Regions from separate parts of the Bradyrhizobium betae genome, predicted to be linked through region 3. Evidence: predicted binding sites of a transcription regulator. Region 3 holds the regulator's gene; each other region holds the start of a gene.
What was found. Region 3 encodes LexA, which represses DNA repair genes until DNA is damaged. Its sites were predicted from a motif close to TGTTCNNNNTGTGTTCNG; they were not measured.

Region 1 (3,307 bases), 3.2 Mb from region 3:
TCATTTGTCACGCCGATGTAGAGCGTACCACCAATCCTGCTGGCGAGAATGTACACGTAGTAGCAGCGTGCGCCCATTTGCCGTCTCTGGGATACTGGGTCGCCCGGTCAAGCCGGGCGATGACAGTGTGCCCGAAATCTACTCCCCCGCCTGGAGCTTCCTCGGAAACAGCTCCGGCGCACCGGTCGCCACCAGATGCGAGCCTTCCGGAGCGTCGGTCTTGCTGAAATCGAGCTCCTCGATTCGTCCCGCCCGTTTCTCGATCTTGTCGGCGGAGATCAAGACCTGGCGCACGTCCTCGTTGGCGTCAGCAAAATGCTTCTGCAATTTCAGCACGCGGTCGCGCAGGCGTCCCAGATCGTCGCCGAGCTTGATCACCTCGGTGCGGATCTGGTCGGCGGCGTCGCGCATGCGCGCGTCCTTCATGATCTGCTGCATCACCTGGATCGCCAGCATCAGCAGCGAGGGCGACACCAGCACGACGCGGGCGCGGTAGGCCTTCTGGATGATGTCGTCGAAGCCGTCATGGATCTCGGCGTAGACCGATTCCGACGGAACGAACATCAGCGCCATCTCCTGGGTCTCGCCGGCGACGAGATATTTTTCGGCGATGTCGCTGACATGCTTCATCACGTCGCCGCGCAGCCGCTGCGTGGCGATGCGCTTCTCCTCGTCGGTGCGGGCGTCGTGCAGCGCGGTCATCGCTTCCAGCGGGAATTTGGCGTCGATGCAGAGCGGGCGCTGGTCGGGCAGGAACACGACGCAGTCCGGCCGCTTTCCCGTCGAGAGTGTGAACTGGAATTCGTAGGCGCCCTTCGGCAAGCCGTCCTGGACGATCGCCTCCATTCGCGCCTGGCCGAAGGCACCGCGCGACTGCTTGTTGGCGAGCACGTCGCGCAAGGTCGTCACCTGCGTGGTGAGGTCGGTGAGGTTCTTGTGCGCGTTGTCGATGATGCCGAGCCGCTCGTGCAGCGCGCGCAGGCTCTCCATGGTGTTGCGGGTGGTGCTCTCCATGGATTGGCCGACACGATGTGTCACCGAATCCAGCCGCTCGTTGACCGCCCGCGCCATGTCGGCCTGGCGGCCGGCCAGCGCCTGGCTCATGGCATCGACGCGGCCCGAGGCCTCGCTCTGGGCATGCAGGACCTGGCTCAGGCGCTCCTCGAGCTCGTCGGCCCGGATGGCATGCGCCATCGCGAGTTCCGCGCCGCGCCGTCCCGAGCGCGCGATCACGACGGCGATCGCCACCAGCAGGATGAGGACAAGGGCGCCGAAGCCGATCAGCGCATCGACGGCACGCACCGGCCAGTCGCCAGCCACGAAAATGATCTCGTTCATGCCTGTCCTTCTAGCCGATTCGGCGGGTCGCACGAACGAATAGCGAACATTTCGGGGTAAATGCCCCGTTAATTTTCATGGTTAACGAAACCTGAAGTTTTATGGTTAGCGGAGGGTTAACGAGGTTCCCCAGCCGCATTGACCGCATCCGGCGCGCGGCTTAAATCGCCGCCATGGCCCTTAGAGAAATCATCATCCTGCCCGACAAGCAGTTGCGTCTGGTCTCCAAGCCGATCGAGAAGGTCACGGCCGAGATCCGCAAGCTTGCCGACGACATGTTCGAGACCATGTACGACGCGCCCGGCATCGGGCTGGCGGCGATCCAGATCGCGCAGCCTTTGCGGCTGATCACCATGGACCTCGCCAAGCGCGACGAGAACGGCGAGACCAAGCCGGAGCCGCGCGTCTTCATCAATCCGGAGGTCATCGCCTCGTCCGAGGAACTCTCGGTCTACGAGGAAGGCTGCCTGTCGATCCCCGAATATTACGAGGAGGTCGAACGGCCCGCGAAGGTGCGCGTGCGTTTCACCGATCTCGACGGCAAGGTGCACGAGGAGGATGCCGAAGGCCTCTGTGCCACCTGCATCCAGCACGAGATCGACCATCTCAACGGGGTCTTGTTCGTCGACTATCTGTCGAAGCTCAAGCGCGACCGCGTCATCAAGAAGTTCGAGAAAGCCGCTAAGCGCGCGGAGTGAGCAGGGTTCGGCTCTCTCACTCGTCATGGCCGTGCTTGACCCGGTCATCCACGCCTTGCTTGCTTTGTCGCCAAGACCGTGGATGCCCGGGACAAGCCCGGGCATGACGGAGAACCAGAACTCTCACTGAACGCAGCTCCATGCCTCTCCGCCTCATCTTCATGGGCACGCCCGATTTCTCCGTGCCGACGCTGCTCGAACTGGTCGGGCACGGCCACGAGATCGTGGCTGTGTATACCCGCGCGCCGAAGCCGGGCGGACGGCGTGGCCTGCAATTGCAGCCGACCCCCGTTGAACAAGCTGCGCGAAGACTCGGCATCCCCGTGCTGACGCCGAAGACGCTGAAGACGCCGGAAGCGCTCGACGAATTCAGAGCCTTCGATGCCGATGCGGCCGTCGTCGTCGCCTATGGCATGATCCTGCCGCAAGCGATCCTCGATGCGCCAAAACTCGGCTGCTACAATCTGCACGCCTCGCTGCTGCCGCGCTGGCGCGGTGCCGCGCCCATCAACCGCGCCATCATGGCCGGCGACGCCGAGAGCGGCGTAATGGTGATGAAGATGGATGTCGGACTCGACACCGGCGACGTCGCCATGGCCGAACGCCTTGCCATCACCGACAGCATGACCGCGGCCGATCTGCATGATCGCCTCTCGCGCCTCGGCGCCGATCTGATGGTGCGGGCGATGGCCGCGCTCGCACGCGGCGGCCTCCAGCTCAGGAAGCAGAGCGAAGACGGCGTCACCTATGCCGCCAAGATCGACAAGGCCGAAGCGCGGATCGACTGGACCAGGCCGGCGCACGCCGTGCTGCGCCACATCCACGGCCTGTCGCCGTTTCCCGGCGCCTGGGCCGAGCTCGCGGGCGTCAGCGAGAACGCGCGTATCAAGATCCTGCGCTGCGAGTTGGCGAAAGGTTCGGGCGCGCCCGGCGATGTGCTCGACGACCAGCTCGCCATCGCCTGCGGCGAGGGTGCGATTCGCATCCTCGAACTCCAACGCGAGGGCAAGGCGCGGATGCAGGCCACAGACTTCCTGCGCGGCGTGCCGCTGAACGCAGGCGCCAAATTCAACTGACACTGTCATACCCCGCGAAGGCGGGGTATCCAGTACGCTGAGGCTTCTCGGCCGAATAGAGGTGTCTCGGAGTACTGGATCGCCCGGTCAAGCCGGGCGATGACAGCGGAACTGGACACTGATGCCCCGCTACAAGCTCACCATCGAATATGACGGCGCGCCGTTCTTCGGCTGGCAGGTGCAGGACACGCTGCC
Region 2 (3,307 bases), 3.3 Mb from region 3:
CCCACCAATGGTCGGGCTGGACGCGCCGCGCGCTGGTCAACGCCGACGATATCGTCATCGTGGCCGAGCCCGATCTCGCGAACTTGCGCAACACCAAGAACATGCTGAACGTGCTGAAGGCGGCGCGGCCGAACGACCGGCCGCCGCTGTATTGCATCAACCAGGTCGGCATGCACAAGCGCGCGGAGATCGACGTCAAGTCGTTCGCCAAGACCATGGAAAGCCAGCCGATCGCGGTGATCCCGTTCGATTCGAAGCTGTTCTCGACCGCAGCCAACAACGGCCAGATGATCGCGGAGGTCTCCAAGAGCCACCGCACCACGCTTCTGTTTCAGAACATGGCGAACCGTCTCGCCGGTCGCGGCGAGGTCAAGAAGCCGAAGAGCTCGTTGTTCGGACCGCTGCTGAAGAAGCTGAAGGGCAGGACGGGCCGCAGCTCGGCCCCGCATCGCAAGGCGTCTTGAGGAAAAGCGTTTTCGAGCGAAGTGGATCCCGGTTCGCGTCAGGAAAACGCATCTGACAAGAGGCAAACGAGAGGGCGGATTACTTGTCCGCCCGCTGCTGCTTCTTCACCAGCAACTGCCGCAGCGCCGTGACCTTTGCCGCGGCCTGATCCGGCGGCAGATCGCCCTTCACGATGGTCTCGGCCTCGGCTTGCCTGCCTTGCAGGCCCACCACCAGCGCCAGATTGGCGCGCACGCGGGAATCGCTCGCGTTGCGCCCATACGCGCGGCGCAGCGTTTCCTCGGCCCGCGGCAGATTGTTCTGGAGCATGTAGGACAGGCCGAGATTGGACAGAACCTGCGGCTCGTCGGGCACGATCTTCAGTGCGGTCGCATAATATTGCTGCGCCTCTTCGTTGCGGCCGAGCTGGTCGAGCGCAGCGCCTTGCGCCGACAGGATTCGCCAGTCGGGATCCTCCGGCGTATGCGCGCGGCTGAGCACGTCGAACGCCTGCTGGAAGTTGCCGCTGTCGGCGAGCGCGCGGCCGTAGCCGGCAAGCAGCGCCTTGTTGCTGGAATTATTGAGCACGGCCTGCTCCATCACCGCGACGGCCTGGGCGCGCTGGCCGGTCACGCGCAGAGCCGTGCCGTATTCGAGGGCGACGTTGGGATCACCAGGCTTGGCCCGATAGCGCTCGCGCAGCGCGTCCATGTCCGGCTTGGGGTCGGCCTTGCCGGCCGTCTCCGGCTTGCCGCCGAGCGCGCCGGTGATGTCCTCGATACCGGTGGTCTGGCAGCCACCGAGCGCTAGCGCAAGGAGGCAAGGAAGCAGGAATCTCGCCGGGGGACAGGCAAGGGGCGAACGCTTGGACATACTCTGATCACTCGGCGACTGATCAGGGATGCTTGCCGATTAACGCTAAAGTCCCGTTAAGGACGTGCCCCTCGACGACCTCAGTCGGTGAATTCGGCACCGAATTCGCAACCGATGCGCCAGCGCAGGCGGCATTGGCGCGAATAATCCGGCGCGAAGATGATCGTGAACTGCGGCGGCACCTCCAGGAATTCCGCCACCACTTTCACGCCCCCGTCCGAAATATCCGTGATCGTGCAGTCCCGCGGCAGCGAGCCCGCGCCAAAATGAATCTTGGCGAGCCGCGTGCACACCCGTCGTTCGCTTCTGCGGCGATTTGCAAGCATGTTGATTGTTCACTCGTTAGACTACGGCCCATCCCGTTGCCCTAGCTGTAGCGAACATTCGTTGGGATGTGCTGTGCGGAGCCGCTCGCATTCGAGCCGTAGTGTCCACGTCGTGTTTACGACTTGTTAGGGTCGGTCCAGCCAGCGCGAATGTTCCCGTATTGTTCTTGCAAAAAGGACCGGGCTCTGCTACCCCTAATTGTACAAGAGGGCAGGCTGGTTCGGGCATGGTTCAGCGGGTTTCTACCGTCGCCTTTGAGGGGATCGAGGCCCGCGCCGTCGACGTGCAGGTGCAGGTCGCGCCGGGCTTGCCCGCCTTTGCCATCGTCGGCCTGCCGGACAAGGCGGTGTCGGAAGCGCGCGAGCGGGTCCGCTCGGCGTTGATCGCCTCGGGTCTGGCGCTGCCGGCGCGGCGGATCATCGTCAATCTCGCGCCCGCCGACCTGCCCAAGGAGGGCAGCCATTACGACCTGCCGATCGCGCTGGGGCTGATGGCCGCCATCGGCGCGATTCCGCCGGATGCGCTGACGGGTTTTACTGTGCTCGGTGAGCTCGGGCTGGACGGCTCGATCGCGCCCGTCGCCGGGGTTCTGCCCGCGGCGATCGGCGCCAATGTGCGCGAGGAAGGCCTGATCTGTCCGGCCGCGTGCGGCTCGGAGGCCGCGTGGGCGAGCCCGGACATCCAGATCATCGCGGCACACTCGCTGATCCAGATCGCCAACCACTTCAAGGGCACGCAGGTGCTGTCGCGGCCGGTGCCGAAGGTGCACGAGGCCGCCGCCTCGACGCTCGACCTGCGCGACATCAAGGGCCAGGAGAGCGCCAAGCGCGCGCTGGAGATCGCGGCCGCCGGCGGACATCATCTGTTGATGATCGGCGCGCCCGGTGCCGGCAAGTCGATGCTGGCGGCGCGGCTGCCGTCGATCCTGCCGCCGTTGTCGCCGGGCGAATTGCTGGAGGTCTCGATGATCGCCTCCGTTGCCGGGGAAATCGAGGGCGGCGCGCTGACGGCGCGGCGGCCATTCCGCTCGCCGCATCATTCCGCCAGCATGGCCGCGCTCACCGGCGGCGGCATGCGCGCAAGGCCCGGCGAGATCTCGCTCGCGCATCAGGGCGTGCTGTTCCTCGACGAGCTGCCGGAGTTCGATCCGCGCGTGCTGGATTCGCTGCGCCAGCCGCTGGAGAACGGCGAGGTCTCGGTGTCTCGCGCCAATCATCGCGTGACCTATCCGGCGCGCTTCATGCTGGTCGCGGCCATGAACCCCTGCCGCTGCGGCAATGCGTTCGAGCCGGGCTATGCCTGCAAGCGCGGCCGCATCGACCGCTGCACCAGCGATTATCAGGCCCGCATCTCCGGCCCGCTGATGGATCGCATCGACCTGCGCATCGAGGTTCCCGCGGTGACGGCGGCCGATCTGATCCTGCCGCCGGCGGCGGAAGGCTCCGCCGAAGTCGCCGCGCGCGTGGCTGCGGCGCGCGACATCCAGCTCGCGCGCTACGCCGACGCCGGCCTGCCACAGGTGCGCACCAATGCCGAAGCACCGAGCTCCGTGCTGGAGGAGATCGCCAGGCCGGATGCGCAAGGCCAGAAGCTGCTGCGTGATGCCGCCGAGACCATGCGGCTGTCGGCGCGCGGCTATCACCGCGTGCTGCGGGTGGCGCGC
Region 3 (3,307 bases):
CGCTCGTCGTTCTCGTCCTTGCCGCGGCTATTCCCGTGCCGGTCTGTCTCGCCTTCGGGATCATGCCGAGGCGGATCTGACGCTTCCTCGCTAACAGTAAATGCTGAAGCAGGATATTTCATCCTGCTCGTCGCTACTTTGCCTCCGCGCCCGCGCTCGGTTAGAACTCTCGCCGCTGATTTGCCCAAGCGGGCGTAGCTGGAGTTTTCACTCGTGGCCCTCATGCCGGTTTCTGACGCGCTTGCCGCGGTGCTCGCGGGTACAGAGCCGCTGCCTGAAGAAACGATCGCGCTCGACCAGGCCTTTCACCGTGTGCTCGCGCGCGATGTCGCGGCGCGGCGGACGCAGCCGCCGCAGGCGATGTCGGCGATGGACGGCTATGCGGTGCGCGCGGCCGATGCGGCCGGGATCGATTCCCAACTGACCGTGATCGGCGAGGTCGCGGCGGGCCGCCCGTTTGCAGGAACGGTCAGCGCCGGCGAAGCGGTGCGGATATTCACCGGGGGCGTCGTTCCTGATGGCGCCGACGCCGTCGTGATCCAGGAGGATACGGTTGCCGAGGGCAAGCGCGTCACGATCAAGGAAGCAGCCATGATCGGGCGTCACATCCGGCCCGCTGGCGTCGACTTCTCGGAAGGCGACGTGCTGTTGCACCAGGGAGCCCGCCTCACCGAGCGCGACCTCGCGCTCGCCGCCGGCATGAATCACCCGCATTTGCCCGTCCGCCGCCGTCCGAAGGTCGCCATCCTCGCCACCGGCGACGAGCTGGTGATGCCGGGCAGCACGCCGGGTCCCGGCCAGATCGTCTATTCCAACGGCTACGCCCTGCACGCGCTCGCCCGCAGCGAGGGCGCCGACACCATCGACCTCGGTATTGCCGCCGACACGCTTGCAGCAACCACAGCCGGCATCCGGCGTGCCCGCGAGAGTGGCGCCGATATCCTGATCACGACCGGCGGTGCCTCGGTCGGCGACCATGATCTGGTCCAGCAGGCGCTGCGGGACGAAGGCGTCTCGATGGCGTTCTGGAAGATCGCGATGCGGCCGGGCAAGCCGATGATGAACGGGCGGCTCGGGTCGATGCGCGTGATCGGCCTGCCCGGCAATCCCGTGTCATCCTACGTTTGCGGCTTCCTGTTCATGGTGCCGCTGATTCGTGCGCTGTCGGGCCGTTCGGTGATTCATCATCGCCGCGAGCGCGCGGTGCTCGGCCGCGACATCGGCGCCAATGACCAGCGCGAGGATTATCTGCGCGCACGCCTCGAGTTGCGTGACGACGGCACGCTCGCTGCCATTCCCGTCAATCACCAGGATTCCTCGCTGCTTTCGAATCTCGCTGCGGCACAGGCACTTCTCGTGCGAGCGCCGTTCGCGGCGAAGGCCGAATCCGGCACGCCTTGCGAGGTGCTGCGACTGCCCGTCTGACCGCCTCGTTCGCATGCGTTCCGCGAACTTTGCAGCGTTCACGGTAAATTAAGCAGTTGCGGAACATGTATCGAACATATAGTGTCCGTTCATGATTTGTTTCGAGCATGTAGCGACTTACTGCTGAATTCAGCGTCTCGGAATCGGACGACATCAACCGGGGGATTTTGGTCGAGATGTTAACGCGCAAACAATACGAGCTTCTGCGATTCATCAGCGAACGGCTGAAGGAAAGCGGCGTGCCGCCCTCCTTCGACGAGATGAAGGACGCGCTCGATCTGCGCTCGAAATCAGGCATCCATCGCCTGATCACCGCGCTCGAGGAGCGCGGCTTCATCCGCCGGCTGCCGAACCGCGCCCGCGCCATCGAGGTGATCAAGCTGCCCGAGCTTCAGGCCGCCGCCGGCAGCCGCCGCGGCTTCACGCCGAGCGTCATCGAGGGCAATCTCGGCAAGGTGCGCACCACCTCAAGCGCATCCGCGGATGAGGGCGAGCGCCCCGTCGCCGTGCCCGTGATGGGCCGGATTGCAGCCGGCACGCCGATCGAGGCTTTGCAGACGCGCAGCCACACCATCAGCGTACCGCCTGACATGCTCGGCTCGGGCGAACATTACGCGCTGGAAGTGCGCGGCGATTCCATGGTCGAGGCTGGCATCCTCGACGGCGACATGGCGCTGATCCAGCGCAACGAGAGCGCCGACACCGGCGATATCGTCGTGGCATTGATCGACGACGAGGAAGCGACGCTCAAGCGCTTCCGCCGCCGCGGCGCCTCGATCGCTCTCGAGCCCGCCAATGCGGCCTATGAAGTGCGCATCCTGCCGCCCAACCGGGTGAAGATCCAGGGCAAGCTGATCGGGCTCTATCGCAAGTACTGAGCGAGTCCTGAGCCTGTCGCGCGACTGCCGATCGACGGCCGCGCGTTGAACGATTGGAGCGGACGATTGTCCGCTCCCGCTGGATAGTCTTTCTGGTTTCGCGCAGATTATCCGGCCCCTCTTCCAGCGCTACATCCTCGACACGCCGCACGAAGCAACGTTGCTTTGCGGCCTCAGGTTCGAGGAGAAGCCATGCGCAAGATCATCTCAAGCACGATCGCGGCGGCGCTGATCGCAGCATCAGCGTCGCAGGCCTTTGCCGCACAGGCACAGCACCCGATCCGCAAGGAGACGGTGGCCAGCCAGCCAATCCGCAATGCCCACAACGCGGTCGAGCAGCCCTCGCAACCGGGCTGGCAATATTCCGGCTGGTCGGCACCTGCTGGCCGCTGACACGCGCGGCCCTTATGCACGGAAGCAGGCATTGGTCCGGTGCATCCGGAAAAAGATAATGTGATCGCAGACTGCGGCGGCGAGCCGCAGATTTGCCTACAACCGGGCAGACGCTTGGTGCTTCCACTCTGATAGAGGCCTGTGCCTCAGAAGAGGCGCGGGCCGCTATCTCGCATGAGGAGCCCCCCGATGTGTGACTACAGCCTGCATGCCGTCGCATCGCGTCCCGCGGAAGTCGGCGAGACGATCGTCTCGACAACCTTCCGCGGCACCTCGACGCGCGGCTTTGCCTCCGCAGCAGATCCGGCCGTTGCGGTCTGCCTGTTGCCGGGAACGGAGCTCGCCTTCGCCGACAACGTCCGCTACGACAATCGCTGGATCTGGACGCGTAGCGTCAACTCCCGCGTCGGCAAGTTCGGCAAGATCGATCCGCACATTCCCGACCGTCATCATGACGCGATCGAATTCCCCGACGGCAAATACGTGCTGGTGACACAGCTCGTCGAAGGCCAGCACGCGACCGTGCTGCAACTGCCGGTGACACAGCCCCTTGGCGAGGGCAGGCCGCAGTCCAGCGCCGACGGCCGACAGAGCATCACCCGCTTGCCGAT
Region 4 (3,307 bases), 820 kb from region 3:
CGAACAGAGCGAAGCAATCAGGAACAAGATCGCTGGCATCGATATCGCAATCTCAATCATTGAGAGAGGCGATCAAGCGCCTGCGACAGAGAACCAAGTGTCCGCAACCAATCTGAAGGTATTGTTGACGGATCTTGCCCGTGAAACCGGTGCCACCGGCATAAATTCGAATACGGCGGTTGAACTAGCCCACAAGCGCGGCATCAAACTATTGCGGGGTAGCGCAGCCAGCAATCTAAGCCGCCTGAAGAATGACGGTGTGCTTGTGCATGATGGGAAGGTCTATCGGTTGCCGGAATTTGTTCGCCCACAACCTCAATTGATTTTGGGCGGGAAGAGTTCTTAGAGCGACGACGTCTAGCTCTAGGAAGCATGGGGGCGGGTTAGGGTCCGACTGTTAATCGGGTGCCCAAAACCCGCCCTCTCACTTTGATCGGTAGACGCAACCGAATTTCTTCGGTTCCTCGCAGGATTTGGTCTTCCGTTCTAAGCATTGGAATCATCTGCGTCTTGCGAGTTGATTACAAGCAACTTGTGTATCGGATTCATTGCGTTGATATTGAGCGTGTTATTCATGATTAAGATTTTCCTCCGTTGATTACTACGAACTTCCGCCGTCGATCTGGTGGGGTCTCGGTTGGTAGAGCGGGCGCAACGGCAAGCGCGGCGTCAACAAGCTGAGCAATGCTCCAAGGTCGCTCAGCAAGCCCCAGCGCCTTTGCTGGCGTCGTGCGCAGCGCTTCATGAGTGCGGCACAGATTGTAGTGAGCAACGTACAGCGCGACGGCTGCAACGTGGTTGTCCAGCTTCTTGCTAAAGCCGTTGGTAAGGCGAGTGAACCGACGCGATGCCATGCGCAGCGTCAAGTTCTGGCACTCGACATAGCTAGTCGAAACGTACTGCTCGGGATCGCCTGATACTACCTCACGGCTTACGGCTACTACTTGAGCCGGGCTGTAGCGGGTGACGGCATCCTTTGCGAGGTTAGTTACGCTGTAGGTCTTTACGATCACGCCATGCGAGGCGTTCGGGCCGAAGGCGTCACGTCCGAGCCGCTGCAGAGGGCCGCAATCCCTTGGACAATATCATTCGGCGAGACGATCAATAATGAAAGAGGCCGCCAACTGAGGCGGCCTTACCTGCACTCGCAATGTTTTGTGCCCTGCTGGTCAGAGACAGCAATACAAACGCCTGGGCAACCCTGAGGCTGACAAGTTCCGCCAGCGCCGAAGCAACGGGAATCATCAACGGCGATTATTGAACCGTCTCCCAGTTTTTCGAGCTTCATAGCGATTCTGGCCTTCGATATTGGAGTGTAATTCCTTTCTGCCGCCCCAGCGGATAACGTTGGCAGTAAAAGCAAGACAGCGCCGAATGCGAAACCAGCGCCGAGACCGAACAGAGCCTTCCGGGTCATGGAGTAACCTCCCTTAAGGTTGCAAGTCATAATTGATAATCGTGTAAGGCTAGCGCTGAAATTGCGTGGGCACAACCTCACCAAACCAAATCAAGCCACTTTCGTTTTCAAAAACAGGCCACTGAGGTCGGAAACAGGCCAGCACCGCAATTCGCAAAAGAACATATTGCGAACTTGGAACAAATGGGGTACGTTGCTTTTGTCGACGACCCGCCGCGCCAGCCGTTTGTCCCCCTAGCGAATCCCCGCCATAAGGAGCACGACCCATGTCCACCACTGCCCTGCGTATCGTCGAAGGATCCTCCATGGACAAGAGTAAAGCTCTGGCCGCCGCGCTCTCCCAGATCGAGCGCCAGTTCGGCAAGGGCTCGGTGATGAAGCTCGGAAAGAACGATCGCTCGATGGATGTCGAGGCGATCTCATCGGGTTCGCTGGGGCTCGATATCGCGCTCGGGATCGGCGGCCTGCCGAAGGGGCGCGTCGTTGAAATCTACGGGCCGGAATCCTCGGGCAAGACCACGCTGGCGCTGCACACGGTGGCGGAAGCGCAGAAGAAGGGCGGCATCTGTGCCTTCATCGACGCCGAGCACGCGCTCGACCCGGTCTATGCACGCAAGCTGGGCGTCAACATCGACGAACTCCTGATCTCGCAGCCGGACACGGGCGAGCAGGCGCTGGAAATCTGCGACACGCTGGTGCGCTCGGGTGCGGTGGACGTTCTGGTGGTCGATTCGGTCGCGGCGCTGGTGCCGAAGGCCGAGCTCGAGGGCGAGATGGGCGATGCGCTGCCGGGACTTCAAGCGCGGTTGATGAGCCAGGCGCTGCGCAAGCTGACCGCCTCGATCAACAAGTCCAACACCATGGTGATCTTCATCAACCAGATCCGCATGAAGATCGGTGTGATGTACGGCTCGCCGGAAACCACGACCGGCGGCAACGCGCTGAAATTCTACGCTTCGATCCGCCTCGATATCCGCCGCATCGGCGCGATCAAGGAGCGCGACGAGGTCGTCGGCAACACCACCCGCGTCAAGGTGGTGAAGAACAAGCTGGCGCCGCCCTTCAAGCAGGTCGAATTCGACATCATGTACGGCGAGGGCGTCTCCAAGATGGGCGAGATCCTCGATCTCGGCGTCAAGGCCGGCATCGTCGAGAAATCCGGCGCCTGGTTCTCCTATGACAGCCAGCGCCTCGGCCAGGGCCGCGAGAACTCGAAAGCGTTCCTGAAGGCCAATCCCGACATCACCGCCAAGATCGAGACCGCGATCCGCCAGAACTCCGGCCTGATCGCCGAGCAGATCCTGGCCGGCACGCCCGAGCGCGACGCCGACGGCGAGGAGCCGGGAGACGAGTAAGCCTTAGCGCGAAAGAGTTTTTCGCGAGGAGCGGGCGCTGAGGACGTTGAGTTGCCGACGTCGTCAGTGCCCGTTTCTTTTTGTGCGTGGGAGGCAGCCGCGGTGAAACGTCTGATTTTGACCAGTTCGTCCGGCTCCGATCTTGCCAAATTGGAGTTGGCTGAAATCGTCGTTTTTTTCTTTTTTTGTTTCGCGTGGGATCGGCTGCCTTCGCCTGAACATTTCGCAGCTTATTTCGGGGCGCGTTCGGCGACGCTCAAGACAGGCGATCACTGGTCGGATTGGGGCATCGTCTGGCCTCCCGCCTTCAAAAATCGCAGGAAACGGCCTTTTGCCGAATTTTGCGAGCGCTATGACGAGATTGAACTTTGGTTTGACCGGAGCCCCGAAGACCAATTGCAGTTGATTTGGCTGCTCGACTATCTCGGGTCATGCCCCGCGCTGCTGGAAAAGCTCCGATTGCGCTTGGTACCGTCTGATTTTTTCGACGTGAGCATCGAACGACTCGGAAAATCCACCTCTTATATTCCCCTCG

Region 1: F8237_RS12490 (DNA recombination protein RmuC) is a predicted target of LexA. The motif match lies at 1,370-1,387, and genes of this name have one in related genera.
Region 2: F8237_RS15325 (YifB family Mg chelatase-like AAA ATPase) is a predicted target of LexA. The motif match lies at 1,795-1,812, and genes of this name have one in related genera.
Region 4: recA (recombinase RecA) is a predicted target of LexA. The motif match lies at 1,575-1,592, and genes of this name have one in related genera.

Annotation. Positions count from the first base shown of each region.
Region 1 covers NZ_CP044543.1:2,603,826-2,607,132, reverse strand. The annotation lists gene F8237_RS12495 (GIY-YIG nuclease family protein) at 1-77, opposite strand, end outside; gene F8237_RS12490 (DNA recombination protein RmuC) at 139-1,338, opposite strand; gene def (peptide deformylase) at 1,512-2,036, shown strand; gene fmt (methionyl-tRNA formyltransferase) at 2,177-3,112, shown strand; gene truA (tRNA pseudouridine(38-40) synthase TruA) at 3,234-3,307, shown strand, end outside.
Region 2 covers NZ_CP044543.1:3,208,254-3,211,560, forward strand. The annotation lists gene F8237_RS15310 (CpaE/TadZ family protein) at 1-464, shown strand, start outside; gene F8237_RS15315 (tetratricopeptide repeat protein) at 544-1,317, opposite strand; gene F8237_RS15320 (PilZ domain-containing protein) at 1,398-1,643, opposite strand; gene F8237_RS15325 (YifB family Mg chelatase-like AAA ATPase) at 1,871-3,307, shown strand, end outside.
Region 3 covers NZ_CP044543.1:6,549,658-6,552,964, reverse strand. The annotation lists gene F8237_RS31570 (molybdopterin molybdotransferase MoeA) at 214-1,425, shown strand; gene lexA (transcriptional repressor LexA) at 1,602-2,303, shown strand; gene F8237_RS31560 (hypothetical protein) at 2,496-2,696, shown strand; gene F8237_RS36155 (hypothetical protein) at 2,886-3,307, shown strand, end outside.
Region 4 covers NZ_CP044543.1:5,728,645-5,731,951, forward strand. The annotation lists gene F8237_RS27510 (hypothetical protein) at 1-346, shown strand, start outside; partial or broken gene F8237_RS27515 (hypothetical protein) at 579-1,049, opposite strand; gene recA (recombinase RecA) at 1,684-2,772, shown strand; gene F8237_RS27525 (hypothetical protein) at 2,875-3,307, shown strand, end outside.